2 regions of the Variovorax sp. 01N425 genome follow, and region 1 is predicted to be linked to the other one. Evidence: predicted binding sites of a transcription regulator. Region 1 holds the regulator's gene; the other holds the start of a gene.
What was found. Region 1 encodes sigma-54, which starts transcription at its own class of promoters, with help from an activator protein. Its sites were predicted from a motif close to TGGCANGNAANCTGCTTT; they were not measured.
Positions count from the first base shown of each region.

Region 1 (7,584 bases):
CCAAGTGGGAGCGCGGCTTCCACAAGGTGGTCAACATCCAGGGCACCGACCACCACGGCACCATCGCGCGCGTGCGCGCCGGCCTGCAGGCCGCGGGCGTCGGCATTCCCGAGGGCTACCCCGACTACGTGCTGCACACCATGGTGCGCGTGATGAAGGGCGGCGAAGAGGTCAAGATCAGCAAGCGCGCCGGCAGCTACGTCACCCTGCGCGACCTGATCGAGTGGACCAGCACCGACGCCGTGCGCTTCTTCCTCCTGAGCCGCAAGCCCGACACCGAATACACCTTCGACGTCGACCTCGCGGTGGCCAAGAACAACGACAACCCGGTTTATTACGTGCAGTACGCCCATGCGCGCATCTGCTCGGTGCTGGCGGGCTGGGGCGGCGACGCCACCGCGCTCAAGGACGTGGACCTGTCGCCGCTCGAAAGCCCGGCCGCGCAGGCGCTCATGCTGCTCCTGGCCAAGTACCCGGCTATGCTCACGGCCGCCGCCAAGGATTTCGCGCCGCACGACGTCACTTTCTACCTGCGCGAACTGGCGGCCAGCTACCACAGCTACTACGACGCCGAGCGCATCCTGGTCGACGACGAGCCGGTCAAGCTGGCGCGGCTCGCGCTCGTCGCGGCCACCGCGCAGGTGCTGCACAATGGCCTCGCGATTCTCGGCGTGAGTGCGCCGAGCAAGATGTGAACTGACTATGAAGAAGACAACCAGACAACGCGGCAACATCGTCATCGGGCTCATCGTCGGCCTGGTGCTGGGGTTGGGTGTCGCGCTGGGCATCGCGGTCTACGTGACCAAGGTGCCGATCCCGTTCGTGACCAAGACCCAGCGCGGCGGTGCCGAGCAGGACGAAGCCGAAGCCCGCAAGAACCGCGACTGGGACCCCAACGCGCCGCTGGCGGGCAAGGCCGGCGCGCCCAAGCCGCCGGCTGCGGCCGGCCCCGTGGCGCCACCCGCCGGCGGCGACACCGCCGCCGTGGCGCCTGGCACGGCCCCGCCGCCCGCGCCGCCGGTGCCGGTGGTGGTGGCTCCGAAGCCCGCGCGCCCGGCCCCGGTGCCGGCCGAGGCCAATTCCCTGCCGCCATCGAACGATCCGCTCGGCGACCTGGCCCGCGCGCGCGCCGGCGGCAGCAGTGGCAGCACCACCACGGCTTCCGCTGCGCCCAGCAGCAACAGCGCGGCGGCGGGTGCCGATCCGTTCATGTACTTCGTGCAGGCGGGCGCCTTCCGCACCACCGACGACGCCGAGGCGCAGCGCGCCAAGCTGTCGCTGATGGGTGTCGAGGCCCGGGTCACCGAGCGCGAGCAGGCCGGCCGCACGGTCTACCGGGTGCGCGCGGGCCCGTTCAACAAGAAGGACGAGGCCGATCGCCTGAAGGAGCGGCTCGACAGCGGCGGCCTCGAATCGGCGCTCGTGCGCGTGCAGCGCTGAGCCTGCCGGCAGGCGCCGCGGATATTCTTTAAGCTTCGCCGCGCGGCATGGGCCGCCGCCAGGATTGTCCTGGGCATGCCGCACGCGGGAACTCCGCGCGGCGCGCCGGCTCAGTCTGCCGTACCCAACAGGAGAACTCTTTCAATGAAACGTCGTGACTTTTCGCTGGCCGCCACCTCGCTGGGCCTGCTTTCGCTGGCTGGCAACACCGCACACGCCCAGGCGCGCGCGCCCAAGGCCGGCACCGAGTACCTGGTGCTCGACAAGCGCGTGCCGGTCGACGCGCCGGCGGGCAAGGTCGAGGTGATCGAGTTCTTCTCGTACAACTGCCCGCACTGCAACGACTTCGAGCCGCAGCTGGAAGCCTGGCTCAAGACGGTGCCCAAGGAAGTGGCGTTCCGCCGCGTGCCCGTGCCCTTCGTGGGCAACGACGTCGAGGCCAAGCAGCGCCTGTACTACGCGCTCGAAGCCATGGGCAAGGTCGATGAATTCCAGCCCAAGGTCTTCGACGCCATCCACAAGCAGCGCCAGAACGTGAACGGCGATGCCAACATCATTGCCTGGGCCGGGGCCAACGGCCTGGACGGCGCCAAGTTCAAGGAAGTCTTCACCTCCTTCGGCGTGGCCAGCAAGGCCAAGCGCGCCGCGCAGCTGACCGACGCCTACAAGGTGGCCGGCGTGCCGGCGCTGGCAGTGAACGGGCGCTGGTACGTGGACGGCGAACTGGCCGGCAACATGACCAAGGCGCTGCAGGTTACCAACTACCTGATCGGCGAAGCGAAAAAGGGCTAACCCCCAGGCTGCGCGGCACTTCGTGTCCGCTGCGCCCACCCCCCTTGCAGGGGCGGCACCTGCGGCCCGGCGAAGCCGGTTCCGCGGTGTCTCCCGATGGGGACACCGGCCCGCTTCGGCGGGCCTTTTTCATCGGCGTTGGTGGCTGGTGCTGATCCGCCGCATACAATGGTTCAGAGCAAGTTTCGTGCCTCTATGACATTGCCCTCCTATCCCCACACCACCCCCTTCGTTCGCCGAATCCGCCGCCTGGCCGCCGGCGCGCTGCTGCTGGCCGGCCTGGCCTCGGGCGCGCTGGCCGAGACCGCCGACCGCAGCAAGCCGATGAACATCGAATCCGATGCAATGCGCTACGACGACCTCAAGCAGACGAGCGTGTTCACGGGCAACGTGCTGGTCACCAAGGGCACGATCATCATCCGCGGCGCGCGCATCGACGTGCGCCAGGACGCCGAGGGCTACCAGTACGGCGTGGTCACGGCGGCGCCCGGCAAAAGGGCCTACTACAAGCAGAAGCGCAATGCGCCCGACGAGTGGATCGAGGGCGAATCCGAGGTCATCGAATACGACAGCCGCGCCGACAACGTCAAGTTCATCCGCAATGCCGTCATGCGCCGGCTGATCGGCGCCACGCCCAACGACGAGAGCACCGGCGCGCTCATCGTCTACGACCAGAGCAACGACACCTACACGGTCAACGGTTCCACCGTGCCGCCCAACACGGGCGTGAACGCACCCCCAGGCGGACGCGTGCGGACCATCCTCACGCCCAAGAGCGCCACCGCGCCGGCGCCCGGGGCCTCGGCGCCCGCCGGCGGACGGGCCGCGCCGGCGGCGGCCGCGCCCCAGCCGGCACCCGGTGCCGGCCTGCGCTCGACCACCACGCTGGGCGGCGACGGGGAAAGGCGCAAGTGATCGAAGCCGCTGGAACCCAGAACGCCGACGGCACGCCGGGCAGCCGCCTGGTGGTGCGCGGCCTGCAGAAGAGCTACGGCAGCCGCAAGGTCGTGCGGGACGTCTCGCTCGACGTGCAAAAGGGCGAAGTCGTCGGGCTGCTCGGCCCCAACGGCGCCGGCAAGACCACCTCGTTCTACATGATCGTGGGGCTGGTGCGGGCCGATGCGGGCGAGATCACCATCGACGGCGAGCCCATCGCCCACATGCCGATCCACCGGCGCGCGCGCATGGGCCTGAGCTACCTGCCGCAGGAAGCCTCCATCTTCCGCAAGCTCACGGTCGAGGAAAACGTGCGCGCCGTGCTCGAGCTCCAGCGCGAACCCGACGCCAGCGGCAAGCCCGCGCCCTTGACCAGGCAGCGCATCGAGGAGCGCCTCTCGGGCCTTTTGGCCGACCTGCGGGTGGACCATCTTCGCGATTCGCCCGCGCTCGCGCTCTCGGGCGGCGAACGGCGCCGGGTCGAGATCGCCCGCGCGCTGGCCACGCAGCCGCGCTTCATCCTGCTGGACGAGCCCTTTGCCGGCATCGACCCGATCGCGGTGATCGAGATCCAGCGGATCATCAGCTTCCTGAAGGAGCGCGGCATCGGCGTGCTCATCACCGACCACAACGTGCGTGAGACGCTGGGCATCTGCGATCACGCGTTCATCATCAGCGACGGGCATGTGCTGGCACAAGGCACACCCTCGGAGATCGTCGACAACGCCGAAGTACGCAGGGTGTACCTCGGCGAGCACTTCCGGATGTAAGGGAGGAGTCGGTCTCCATGAAGCAAGGGCTGTCCCTTCGCGTTTCGCAGCACCTGGCGCTCACGCCCCAGCTGCAGCAGTCGATCCGGCTGCTGCAGCTGTCCACGCTCGAACTGAGCCAGGAAGTGGAGCAGATGCTGGACGAGAACCCGTTCCTCGAACGCACCGCGGAAGAAGCCGCGCGCGAGGAATTCGGGCTCGACGCCATCGACACGCCGGTGCCGCGCGACGAGGCCGGTGAAGCCGCCGAGGGCGAATTCAGCTCGGCCCCGGCCAGCAGCACGACCAGCACTTCGAGCGAAACCGCCTCCACGGCCGAGTCCGAGGTTCCTGCCGCCGACGCCACCGAGCGCGAGCCCGACTGGGAAGGCGACGGCACCGTCGACATGGCGCCCGACGACAGCGAATGGGGCAGCGATGCCCCCGCGCGCCAGAACAACCTGGGCGACGACGAGCGCGCCGACGCCACCGAACTCGCGCGCAGCCAGGAGTCGCTGCAGTCCTTCCTGCACCGGCAGGCGCTGAGCCTGCGGCTCAACGAGAACGACAGCGCCGCGCTGCGCTTCCTGATCGAATCGCTCAACGACGACGGCTATCTCGAAGACTCCTTGCCGGCGCTGGCCTCGGGCCTCGCGGGCGACGACAACGACCAGTTCGACGAGCTGGTGCACCACTTCCAGGTGGCGCTCGGCCTGCTGCAGAGCCTGGAGCCGGCCGGCGTCGGCGCGCGCGACCTGGGCGAATGCCTTTGCATCCAGCTGCGCGCACTCGCGAGCGAAAGCGAGACCGAGGAACAGGCGCTGGTGCGCAAGACCGCCATCGCCATCTGCAAGCAGCCGATGGAGCTGCTCGCGCGGCGCGACTTCAAGCGCCTGGCCACGCTCACGCGCACCAACGAAGAGCTGGTGCGCTCGGCGCTGCAGGTCATCTCGCGCCTGGAGCCCAAGCCGGGCCGCCGTTTTGTCGACGTCGAGCGCAACATCGTCATTCCCGACGTGATCGTCACCAAGGTCGGCCGCGGCACCAATGCCAAGTTCCGCGTCATGCTCAATCCCGAGGTGATGCCGCGGCTGCGCGTGCACGACATCTATGCCGGCGCGCTCAAGTCGCACAAGGGCGAGGGCAGCCAGGCGCTGTCGCAGCGGCTGCAGGAGGCGCGCTGGTTCATCAAGAACATCCAGCAGCGCTTCGACACCATCCTGCGCGTGAGCAACGCCATCGTCGAGCGGCAGAAGAGCTTCTTCGTGCACGGCGAGCTCGCGATGCGGCCCCTGGTGCTGCGCGAGATTGCCGACGAACTGGGCCTGCACGAATCGACCATCTCGCGCGTGACCACGGCCAAGTACATGTCCACGCCTTTCGGCACGGTCGAGCTCAAGTACTTCTTCGGCTCGGCGCTGGGCACCGAGACCGGCGGCAATGCGTCGAGCACCGCGGTGCGCGCGCTGATCAAGCAGTTCGTGAGCTCCGAGAGCATCAAGAAGCCGCTGTCCGACAGCCAGATCTCCGAGATGCTCAAGGAGCAGGGCATCGAGTGCGCGCGCCGCACCGTGGCCAAGTACCGCGAGGCCCTGCGCATCGCGCCCGCCAACCTCCGCAAGGCGCTGTAGAAAGCCGCCGATGGCCCGTCGCCTGCTGTCGCGCTGTGGGCAATGGGTCTTCGCCATGGCGGCGGTGCTGCTGTTCGCCGGCTGCGCCACCCTGCCCGACGAGGCGCCGCGCCCGGCCACCCGGGCCATGGCCGCCTCGGCCGACACCGCGCTCGGCAAGATCGCGCAGGCCTCGCAGCCCGACCCCGACCTGAGCGGCTTCCGCCTGATGCCGGGCGGCGACTTTGCCTTCGACACCCGCATCCAGCTCGCGCGGCGCGCCCAGCGCACGCTCGACGTGCAGTACTACCAGATCGAGAACGACGAGACCGGCCGCTACCTGCTGCGCACGCTGCGCGATGCGGCCCGGCGCGGCGTGCGCGTGCGGCTCCTGATGGACGATCTCTACACCTCGGGCGAGGACGAGCTGCTGCTCGGCCTGGCCGCCACGCCGAATGTCGAGCTGCGCCTGTTCAATCCCTTTCCGGCCGGGCGCGGCAGCCTGCTCAGGCGCTTCACCGCCTCGCTGTTCGACTTCAGCCGCGTCAACCGGCGCATGCACAACAAGCTCTTCATCGCCGATGGCGCGATGGCGGTGGCGGGCGGGCGCAACATCGGCAACCAGTATTTCAGGCGCACGGCGGGCGAGAATTTTCTCGATCTCGACACCTTCGTCGCCGGCGCGCTGATTCCGCGCCTGGGCGCGCTGTTCGACCAGTACTGGAACAGCGTCTATGTGCGGCCGGTCCAGTCGGTGGTGGCGAGCGCGCTGACACGTGACGAGCTGCAGAAGCGCTTCGACACCGCCACCGGCCCGGACACCACGCCGCCGCCGCCCCGGCCCGCGCCCAACGACCTGCTCGGCTACAGCCCAATCGCCGAAGACCTGGATGCCGGCAAGCTCGACCTGATCTGGACGCTGGCCGAGGCGTATGCCGATTCGCCCGAGCGCGTGATCGGAAAGACCGCCTCGTACGGCGGCGTGCCGCTGCTCGACGTCGACAGCGTGCGCTACAACGTGGTCGAGCAGATGCGCCGCGCGCGCTCCGAGGTGACCATCGTCTCGCCCTACCTGATTCCGGGCAAGGCGGGGCTCGAAGTGATGCGCGAGATCCGCCGGCGCAACGTGAAGATCAGCATCGTCACCAATTCCTTCGCCGCCACCGACGAGCCGCTGGTCCACACGGCCTACCGCCGCTACCGGCCCGAGATGCTCGAGCTCGGCGCCGAGCTGTACGAACTGAGCACCACGCGCACGCGTCGCAGCGTGCGGCTCGGCCTGTTCGGCACTTCGGTGGGCCGGCTGCATGCCAAGTCGGCGGTGATCGACCGGCAGGTTCTTTTCGTTGGCTCGATGAACTTCGACCCGCGCTCCGAGACGCACAACACCGAGATCGGCTTGTTCATCCGCAGCCCCGAGATGGCGCAGCAGACGCTCAAGCTCATCGAGGTGCTGAAGCAGCAGGGCGCCTACCGGCTGCGCTTTGCGAAGGACAGCGGCAATGCGCGCATCGAGTGGATCAGCGAGGAGGAGGCCGGCCGGACCACCGTGCTGAACGAGGAGCCCGACTCCGATTTCTGGGGCCGCACCATGCTCGAGATGCTGGCGCCGCTGACGCCCGAGAGCCTGCTGTAGCCCGCGCGGCTCAGCTGCTGCTGCGCACGCCCGACAGCAGCTTGAGGCCCAGCAGCACCATCACGCCGCCGGCCGCGCGGTCGATCCAGGCCTTGTAGCGCAGGTAGGCCGAGCGCGGCGCCGCCGACGAGAGCGCCAGCGCGACGACCGCGTACCAGCCGGTCTCGATGCAGAAGATCACCGCCGGCACCGCGAGCGCCAGCGCCAGCGGCACCTCGCGCGGCAGGAAGGCCGCGAAGATGCTGGCGTAGACCACCGCCGTCTTCGGGTTGCTGACCTGCGTGCCCATGCCGAGGAGAAATGCGCGCCGCGCATTGCTGCCCGTGCCTGCGGCCGCGCGTTCGTCCTGCGCGGCGGACAGCGGCTCGCGCGCACCGCGCCAGATGCGGATGCCCAGGTACAGGATAGGCGCCGCCGAGCA
Region 1 is NZ_JBFTRJ010000014.1:125,353-132,936, reverse strand. Features, by position in the region: gene argS (arginine--tRNA ligase) at 1-695, shown strand, start outside; gene AC1DSC_RS24075 (SPOR domain-containing protein) at 703-1,440, shown strand; gene AC1DSC_RS24070 (thiol:disulfide interchange protein DsbA/DsbL) at 1,585-2,232, shown strand; gene lptA (lipopolysaccharide transport periplasmic protein LptA) at 2,428-3,147, shown strand; gene lptB (LPS export ABC transporter ATP-binding protein) at 3,144-3,938, shown strand; gene AC1DSC_RS24055 (RNA polymerase factor sigma-54) at 3,956-5,548, shown strand; gene AC1DSC_RS24050 (phospholipase D family protein) at 5,559-7,163, shown strand; partial or broken gene AC1DSC_RS24045 (LysE family translocator) at 7,174-7,584, opposite strand, start outside.

Region 2 (7,584 bases), on a different contig from region 1:
GCTCTTGGTCATGTGCGCGGCGATCACGCCGTTCAGGAACTGGCACTCGTCGATGTAGCCGAAGAAGCTGCCCGCGTTCTTCGGGTGCTTGCCTTCGGTCCAGAGGCCGCCGCAATGCGAGAAGCGCACGTCGGGATTCTTGGGCGCCACGGCCAGAATGTGCGGATCGAAGTAGCCGAACGAAGTGGGGAACAGCAGCTTGGCGCCGTCCTGCGAGATCATGCCGGCCATGGTCTTCTGCACGGCCGCGGTCTCGGGCACGTTCTCTTCTTCCACCACCTTGATGCCGGGCAGCTTCTTGATTTCGGCGGCCGCCATGGCGTGCGCCTGGTTGTAGCCGTAGTCGTCGCGCGCGCCGACGTAGATCACGCCGACGGTCAGCGGCTTGGCCTGCGCGCCGGCGAGCGCACTCCAGCCTCCGAGGGTGCCGGCGGCGCCGAGCGCAGCCAGGGACTTGAGGGAATCGCGGCGATTGATTTGGCTTGTCATGGCGTTCTTTCCAGAGGTTGAAGGGAGTGCAAAAAATGTGCCCCGCGCTCAGCCCAGGAGGCTCACGTGGGCGGCGACCACGCGCCAGCCGTCGGCCGTGCGCAGCCAGGTCTGGCTCTGCCGGCCGACAGCGGTGGCGCCTTCGCGCCGGAACTCGCAGTTGGCCGTGGCGAAGTCGCGGCCGTAGGTGGTGATGACGGTGCGCAGCAGTTCGCGCGGCGGGCTCTGCACCGGCAGCGATGCGCGAAAGGCGCTGATGCCGGCATGGCCGTAGTGGTTCTCCGAGAAGCCGTAGCGCAGCGTGTGCGGGCTGTTCCAGAACAGCTCGTCGAGCACCGCGGGCTGGTTGGCCATGAGCGCTTGCTCGTAGCGCGCGAACACGTCCGTCACTTCGGCGAGCACCTCGGGGATGTTGATCTCGGGCGTCACCGGCGGACCTCGCGCTGGAAGATGTCGAGGCTGAGCTTCTTGGTTGCGACGAAGCTCTCGGTGCTCAGGGTCTCGACCGTGCGCGGCCGCGCATCGCCGTAGCGCAGAATCTCGGCCACCCGGGTGGGCCGCTTGGTCAGCAGCAGCACCTCGTCGGCCAGGTACACGGCCTCCTCGAGGTCGTGCGACACCAGGAGCATGGTGGTGCCGGTCTGCATGAACACCTCCTGCAGCTTCTCGCGGATGAAGAGCGTCATCTCGAAGTCGAGCGCCGAAAAAGGCTCGTCCAGAAACAGCACCTCGGGCTTGGGCGCGAGCGCGCGCATGATCGATGCGGTCTGCTGCTGCCCACCCGAGAGCTCGTACGGAAAGCGCTTCAGGTCGAACTTCACGTCGAAGGACGCCACCAGCTCCTCCATGCGGCGGTCGACCTCGGCCTTGCTGCGGCCTTCGAGCTTCAGCGGGTAGGCGATGTTGTCGATGGTGCGCATCCACGGGAACATCGCCTCGCGGTAGTTCTGGAACACGTAGCCGATCTTGGTGTCCTTGCGCTGCTTGCCGTCGAACAGGATCTCGCCCGCATCGATCGGAATCAGGCCCGCGATCATGTTGATGAGCGTGGACTTGCCGCAGCCGTTGGGCCCGAACACCGAGACGATCCGGTGCTTGGGAATGTCGAGGTCGAAGTTCTCGTACAGCGGCCAGCCGGCAAAGTACTTGGTCAGGCCGCGGATGGTGATGTGCGTGCCGGCCGGGCCGGGCTTGAAGACCGGCCTGGGCACGTCGGCGTACACCGGGCCGTTGACGACGATGTCGGGCGTGGCTTTCATCTTCCGCTCCAGTGCACGATGCGACGCTCGGCGATGAGGAAGAGGATGTTGAGCGCATAGCCCAGCGCACCCGCCGCCAGAATGGCCGCATACATGCTCTTCACGTTGAGCACCTGCTGCGCATCGATGATCCGGTGGCCGAGGCCCGTGTCGGAGCCGATGAACATCTCGGCCACGATGACGATCACCAGCGCCATCGACACCGCCGAGCGCAGGCCCACGAAGCTGGGCTGCAGGCTTTCCCACACCAGCACGTCCTTGAAGATCTGCCAGCGCGAAGCGCCCATGACGCGCGCCGCCATCACGCGCTGCTTGCGCGCGTTGATCACGCCGTAGGCGCTGTTGAACACCACGATCAGCAGCGCGCCGAAAGCCGCGATCGCCACCTTGTTGACGTCCGACACGCCGAAGATCAGGAGGAACAGCGGGATCAGCGCGGACGAAGGCGTGGAGCGGAAGAAGTCGATCAGGAACTCGACGCTGCGGTAGGCCTTTTCGTTGCTGCCGAGCAGCACGCCCAGCGGCACGCCGACCACCGCCGCAATCGCGAAGGCCTGCAGCGTGCGCCACACGGTCATCGCGAAGTCGGTGAGCAGCGGGCCGCCCGCGAGCCCCGTGATAAGCGCCGCAACGGTGTCGGCGGGCGTGGGCAGGAGGATCGGCTTGATGAAGCCCAGGCGCACCGCCAGGTCCCACACGATGAACAGCACCACGGGGCCGATGAATGGCAGCAGCCGGTCGCGCAGCGGCGGCTTCGGTGCCGAGGCGGCGGTGCCGTCGGCCGGCGGTGTCCACGGCGTGGCCGTGGTCGTGCTTGCGTCGGCCATGGTCAAGCCTTGTAGAGCAGGCCGTCCACCGGCACCTTCTTCTCGAAGATGCCTTTTTCGGTGAACAGGTCGTAGAACTTCTGGAAGTACGCGACGTCGCTCGGCTTGAACTCGTTGTAGAGCATGTACGAGGCGAGCGGCACTTCGGCCGTGAGGCTGCCTTCGATGGCGGTGTAGCCCTTCATGTGCTGGCGCGCCTCGTCGGGCTTGCTGCGCACCAGCTCCACGCCGCGCGCATAGGCGGCGATGTACTTCCTTGCCGCGTCGGGGTTCTTCTTGATGAATTCGCTGGTGAGGCTGGCCGCGCCGCCGTGCCAGGGCGCCATCGGATCGCCGAGGATGTATTTGGCGACCACGCCGGCCTCGATGACGCGCGTGGTGCCGTTCATGCGGCCCACGGTGCCGGTGGGCTCGAGCGTGTAGCAGGCGTCGACCTGGCCCGCCACGAGCGCCGCCACATGCTGGCCGATGGGCAGCTCGCTCACGCTGGCGCCCTTGGCGCCCGCGCGCTCGAGCATGGTCTTGCACAGCGTCACGTTCTGGATGCCGGGGCCGGATGCGATCCTCTTGCCGGCCAGCTCGGCCATGGCCTTGATCGGGCTGTCCTTGGCGACGATGAATTCGTCGAGCACGAACCTGGCGTTGCTCGGGTTGGTGCAGAAGATCTTGAACAGCCCCGGCTGCGCGATCTCGCCGATGGCGAGGTTGGCCGAGCCCGTGCCGTTGGAGCTGCCGTCGCAGCGGCCCGCGAGCATGCCTTCCATGACCTGCTGCGCGCCCGCGAACTTGAGCGGCTCCACGTCGAGCCCGGCTTCCTTGAAATAGCCGCGGTCGACCGCTGCAAAGAAGGGCAGGCCCGCGGCCACGGGCCAGAAGCCGATGCGGATCTTGGGCGCGGCCTGCGCACGCACGATGGCGGGCGCAGCCAGCACGGCCAGCCCCGCGGCGCCGGCCTGCAGCAGCTGGCGGCGCGACGCGGCGGCGGACGATTTCTCAGGAATGCACATGAAGACTCCTCGATCGGTCAGGTTGGAATGGCTTGGGAAGAGGCCGCGGCGCGGCTCGCGATGTAGGCACGCCAGCCGCCGTGGTGGCTCACGTCTTCGGCGCCTGCGAGCGCATGGCCTTCGCAGATGAAGCCGTGCACCCAGCTGCCGTCGGCGAGCTCGACGCTGCCCAGGCCCAGCGGGGGCGGGATCAGCGCGAGGAAGCTGCCGACCTCGGCCACGGGAACGGACCACACTTCGAGCGCGATGGCGGTTCCGCCCACGGCGCTGCGCTGCAGCCCCGGCTTGGGCGGCACGGTGCCCGGCAAGGCGTGCAGGCGGTAGCGCGGCGAGGTGGTGGTGGCGCGCAGCAGCGTGGCGCCGCGTTCGGTGAGCTGGCCATTGAGCGGCATGCCCGAGAGGTGCGCGCCGACGACGGCGATGGGCATGGCCTGCACCGGCGAAGCGGCGAGGCCCGGAATGGGGCGCGGCTCGGGCAGCGGCAGGCCCGTGGCGCCCTGCGGCAGGCCGGTGGCGTGGTGATAGCGCTGCCCCAGCTCGGCCAGCGCAAGATCGCTGCCGCACGGGCCGATCAGCGTGATGCCGAAGGGCAGGCCGTCGGCGCGCAGCGCGCTCGGCACCGAGATGGCGGCGTAGTCCAGCAGGTTGACGAAGTTGGTGTACGCGCCGAGATTGCGGTTGAGCACCACGGGATCGGCGCGCATCTGCTCGCGCGTGTAGTGCGTGGGCGCGGTCGGCACCAGCAGCAGGTCGATGCCGCGCCACATCGGCTCGACCTGCTGCGCGATGGCACGCAGCCGGGTCTGCGCCTCGAACACGTCGGCGGCGCTGTAGCCGCGGCCGCTTTCGAGGATGCCGCGCACCGGCTCGATCACCTGGGAGCCGCGCGCATCGAAGAACCCGCGCACCGCCGCATAGCGCTCGGCCACGAGCGCGCTTTCGTAGAGCAGCGCGGCGGCCTCGGCCAGCGGCGCATAGGGAATTTCCACGGCCGTGCCGCCGAGGGCGGCGAGCCGCAGCTGCGCATCGCGGAAGGCTTGCTCGGCCGCGGCATCGCCGAAGAAGCTCAGCGTGTCGGGCACGCCGAAACGGAAGGCCGGTGGAAACGGATGGCTGCGCAACGCAAGCGCCCGCGAGTAAGGGTCGCGCGCGTCAGGCCCGGCGGCCGCAAGAAGCACGTCGACGGCCAGGCCGACGCTGCGCGCAAAGATCGACACGCAGTCCGCGCTCTGGGCGGCGGGCACCACGCCGAAGGCGCTCAGCAGGCCGCGCGAGGGCTTGAGCCCGACGATGTTGTTGAGCCCGGCGGGCACGCGGCCCGAGCCGGCGGTGTCGGTGCCGAGCGCGAAATCGGCCTCGCCGGCGGCCACCACGTAGGCCGAGCCCGAACTGGAGCCGCCCGAGACATAGCGCGCGTCGAAGGCATTGGGCACTTCGCCATACGGCGAGCGCGTGCCGTTCAGGCCGCAGGCGAACTGGTCGAGGTTGGTCTTTCCGAGCAGCGATGCACCGGCATCGAGCAGCTTCCGCACCACGGCCGAGTGCTCGGCCGGCCGGCGGTCGAAGGCCGGGCAGGCGGCCGTGGTGGGCACGCCGGCCACGTCGATGTTGTCCTTGACGGCGAAGCGCAAGCCGGCGAGAGGGCCCGAGCCCGCGCCGGGCACGGGCCGGGGAAAGCGGGCAATCCACGCTGCGGCAGCCGATCCGTTTTCTTCATGCACCATCATCAGGCATCCAAACTTGTGTACAAGTCGAGATGCAAGCAATGTGCCAGGCAACCGAAGGCCGTCCTTCAAAAGATCCTGTTCAGGGTTTTGCTCCCTCTCCCTCCGGGAGAGGGTTGGGGTGAGGGCTCCGTGCCGCCGATGAAGCGCGGCTCACATATGAAGGCCGCCGCCCTCACCCCCGCCCTCTCCCGGAGGGAGAGGGAGTAAGACACAGCCCCCTTTCAGAGGGAGAGGGAGCAAGACCTCAGCTGCGCCTGGCTTCCTTGTAAAGCCCTTCAACCTTCGGCAGGTTCGCCTCGAGCTTCTGGATCCGGTCCGGCCCGCTCGGGTGGGTCGACAGAAAGCCGAGGCCGCCCTGGTTCTTCGATGCCGCGGCCATCTTCTTCCAGAGCGACACCGAAGCCTGCGGGTCATAGCCCGCACGTGCCGCGAGCTCGAGCCCGACGAGATCGGCCTCGGTCTCGTCGCTGCGGCTGAACTTGAGCGTCAGCAGCTGCGTGCCGGCGCGCGCCGCCAGGTCGCCCATCTGGCCCAGGCCCAGCAGCTGCGCGCCGATGGAAAGCGCCGCGCCGGTGCCCGCGCTCTTGGCCATGCGGGCACGCGCATGCTCGCGCAGCGCGTGGGCCATCTCATGGCCCATCACCATGGCGACCTCGTCGTCGCTGAGCTTGAGCTGTTCGAGGATGCCGGTGAAGAAGGCGATCTTGCCGCCGGGCATGCAGAAGGCGTTGATCTGCTTGCTGCCGATCAGGTTGACCTCCCACTTCCATTCACGCGCGCGCGCGTTCCACGGCGTCGCAAAAGGAATCAGCCGGTTCGCGATGGTGCGCAGCCGCTGCAGCTGCGCATTGCCGTCGCCCGCGAGCGCACGCTTGGCGCGCGCCTGCTCGAGCAGCTGGCCGTACTGCTGCACGCCCGCGGCCTCGATCCGGTCGGCCGGCACCAGGTTGCGCGCCACCGAGGCATTGCCCACGTTCACCTGCGCCAGGGCCGGCCCGGCCAGCGCGGCGCCGGCCGCCGCGAGCAGGAAGGCCCGCCGCGGCTGCCAGGCCGAGGCGCGCGACGCCGGGGAAGCCGCAGAAGAAAGAACGAGGAGCTCGCATCGTGTGCACATGCGCGGATCATAGGAACAATTGCCGACAAAAAGACGGCTCGGCAGGCGGCGCGCGCTCATGGACAATCCGGAGTTCATGTCTGCCCAGCCCGCCGAAACCTCCACCGCCCCTTCCCCGCCCTGGCGCGATGCGCTGAAGGTCTACCTCGAGCCCGCCACGCTGCGCATGCTGGCGCTGGGCTTTTCCGCCGGCCTGCCGCTGCTGCTGGTACTGGGCACGCTGAGCTTTCGGCTGCGCGAGGCGGGCATCGACCGCACCACCATCGGCTACCTGAGCTGGGTGGGCCTGGCCTACGGCTTCAAGTGGGTCTGGGCGCCGCTGGTCGACCGGCTGCCGCTGCCGCCGCTGACCACGCTGCTCGGGCGCCGGCGCGGCTGGCTGCTGCTGGCGCAGGGGATGGTGGTCGCGGGGCTGGTCGGCATGGCGCTCAACGATCCGCGCCAGGGCCTCGCGCCGCTGATCTGGTGCGCGCTGCTGGTGGCCTTCGGCTCGGCCACGCAGGACATCGCGCTGGACGCCTTCCGCATCGAGTCGGCCGAAACGCGCAAGCAGGCCGCGCTCGCCGCCGCCTATCAAACAGGCTACCGCCTGGCGATGATCTGGGCCGGCGCCGGCGTGCTGTGGGTGGCGGCCTGGGCCGAGGTGGCGCCGGCAGCAGCGGCCGCCACGGGCGCGGCGGCCTACCAGAACGGCGCGTGGAAGACGGCCTACCTGGTGATGGCGGCCTCGATGGCGGTGGGCGTGCTGACCGTGCTGCTCTCGCCCGAGCCGGTGCGCCGCGTGCTGCCCAAGCCGAAGAACGCGGCCGAATGGCTGCAAAGCGTGCTGATCGAGCCCTTTGCCGACTTCATCCGCCGCTACAAGTGGCAGGCCGCGCTGATCCTCTCGCTGATTGCCATCTACCGCATCAGCGACGTGGTGATGGGCATCATGGCCAACCCCTTCTACGTGGACATGGGCTTCACCAAGGACGAGGTGGCCACGGTCAGCAAGATCTACGGCGTGGTCATGACGCTGGCCGGCGCCTTCGTGGGCGGCGTGCTGTCGATGCGGCTGGGCGTGATGCGCGTGCTGATGCTGGGCGCGGTGCTCAGCGCGGCGAGCAACCTGCTCTTTGCCTGGCTGGCCTCGCGCGGGCACGACCTGACGGCGCTGATCGC
Region 2 is NZ_JBFTRJ010000019.1:23,576-31,159, forward strand. Features, by position in the region: gene AC1DSC_RS27655 (BMP family ABC transporter substrate-binding protein) at 1-489, opposite strand, end outside; gene hpxZ (oxalurate catabolism protein HpxZ) at 538-918, opposite strand; gene AC1DSC_RS27665 (ABC transporter ATP-binding protein) at 915-1,748, opposite strand; gene AC1DSC_RS27670 (ABC transporter permease) at 1,745-2,575, opposite strand; gene AC1DSC_RS27675 (ABC transporter substrate-binding protein) at 2,578-3,582, opposite strand; gene atzF (allophanate hydrolase) at 3,600-5,309, opposite strand; gene AC1DSC_RS27685 (M48 family metallopeptidase) at 5,554-6,423, opposite strand; gene AC1DSC_RS27690 (AmpG family muropeptide MFS transporter) at 6,482-7,584, shown strand, end outside.
Region 2: the regulator sigma-54 is predicted to act here: its motif matches at 5,338-5,355, upstream of atzF (allophanate hydrolase).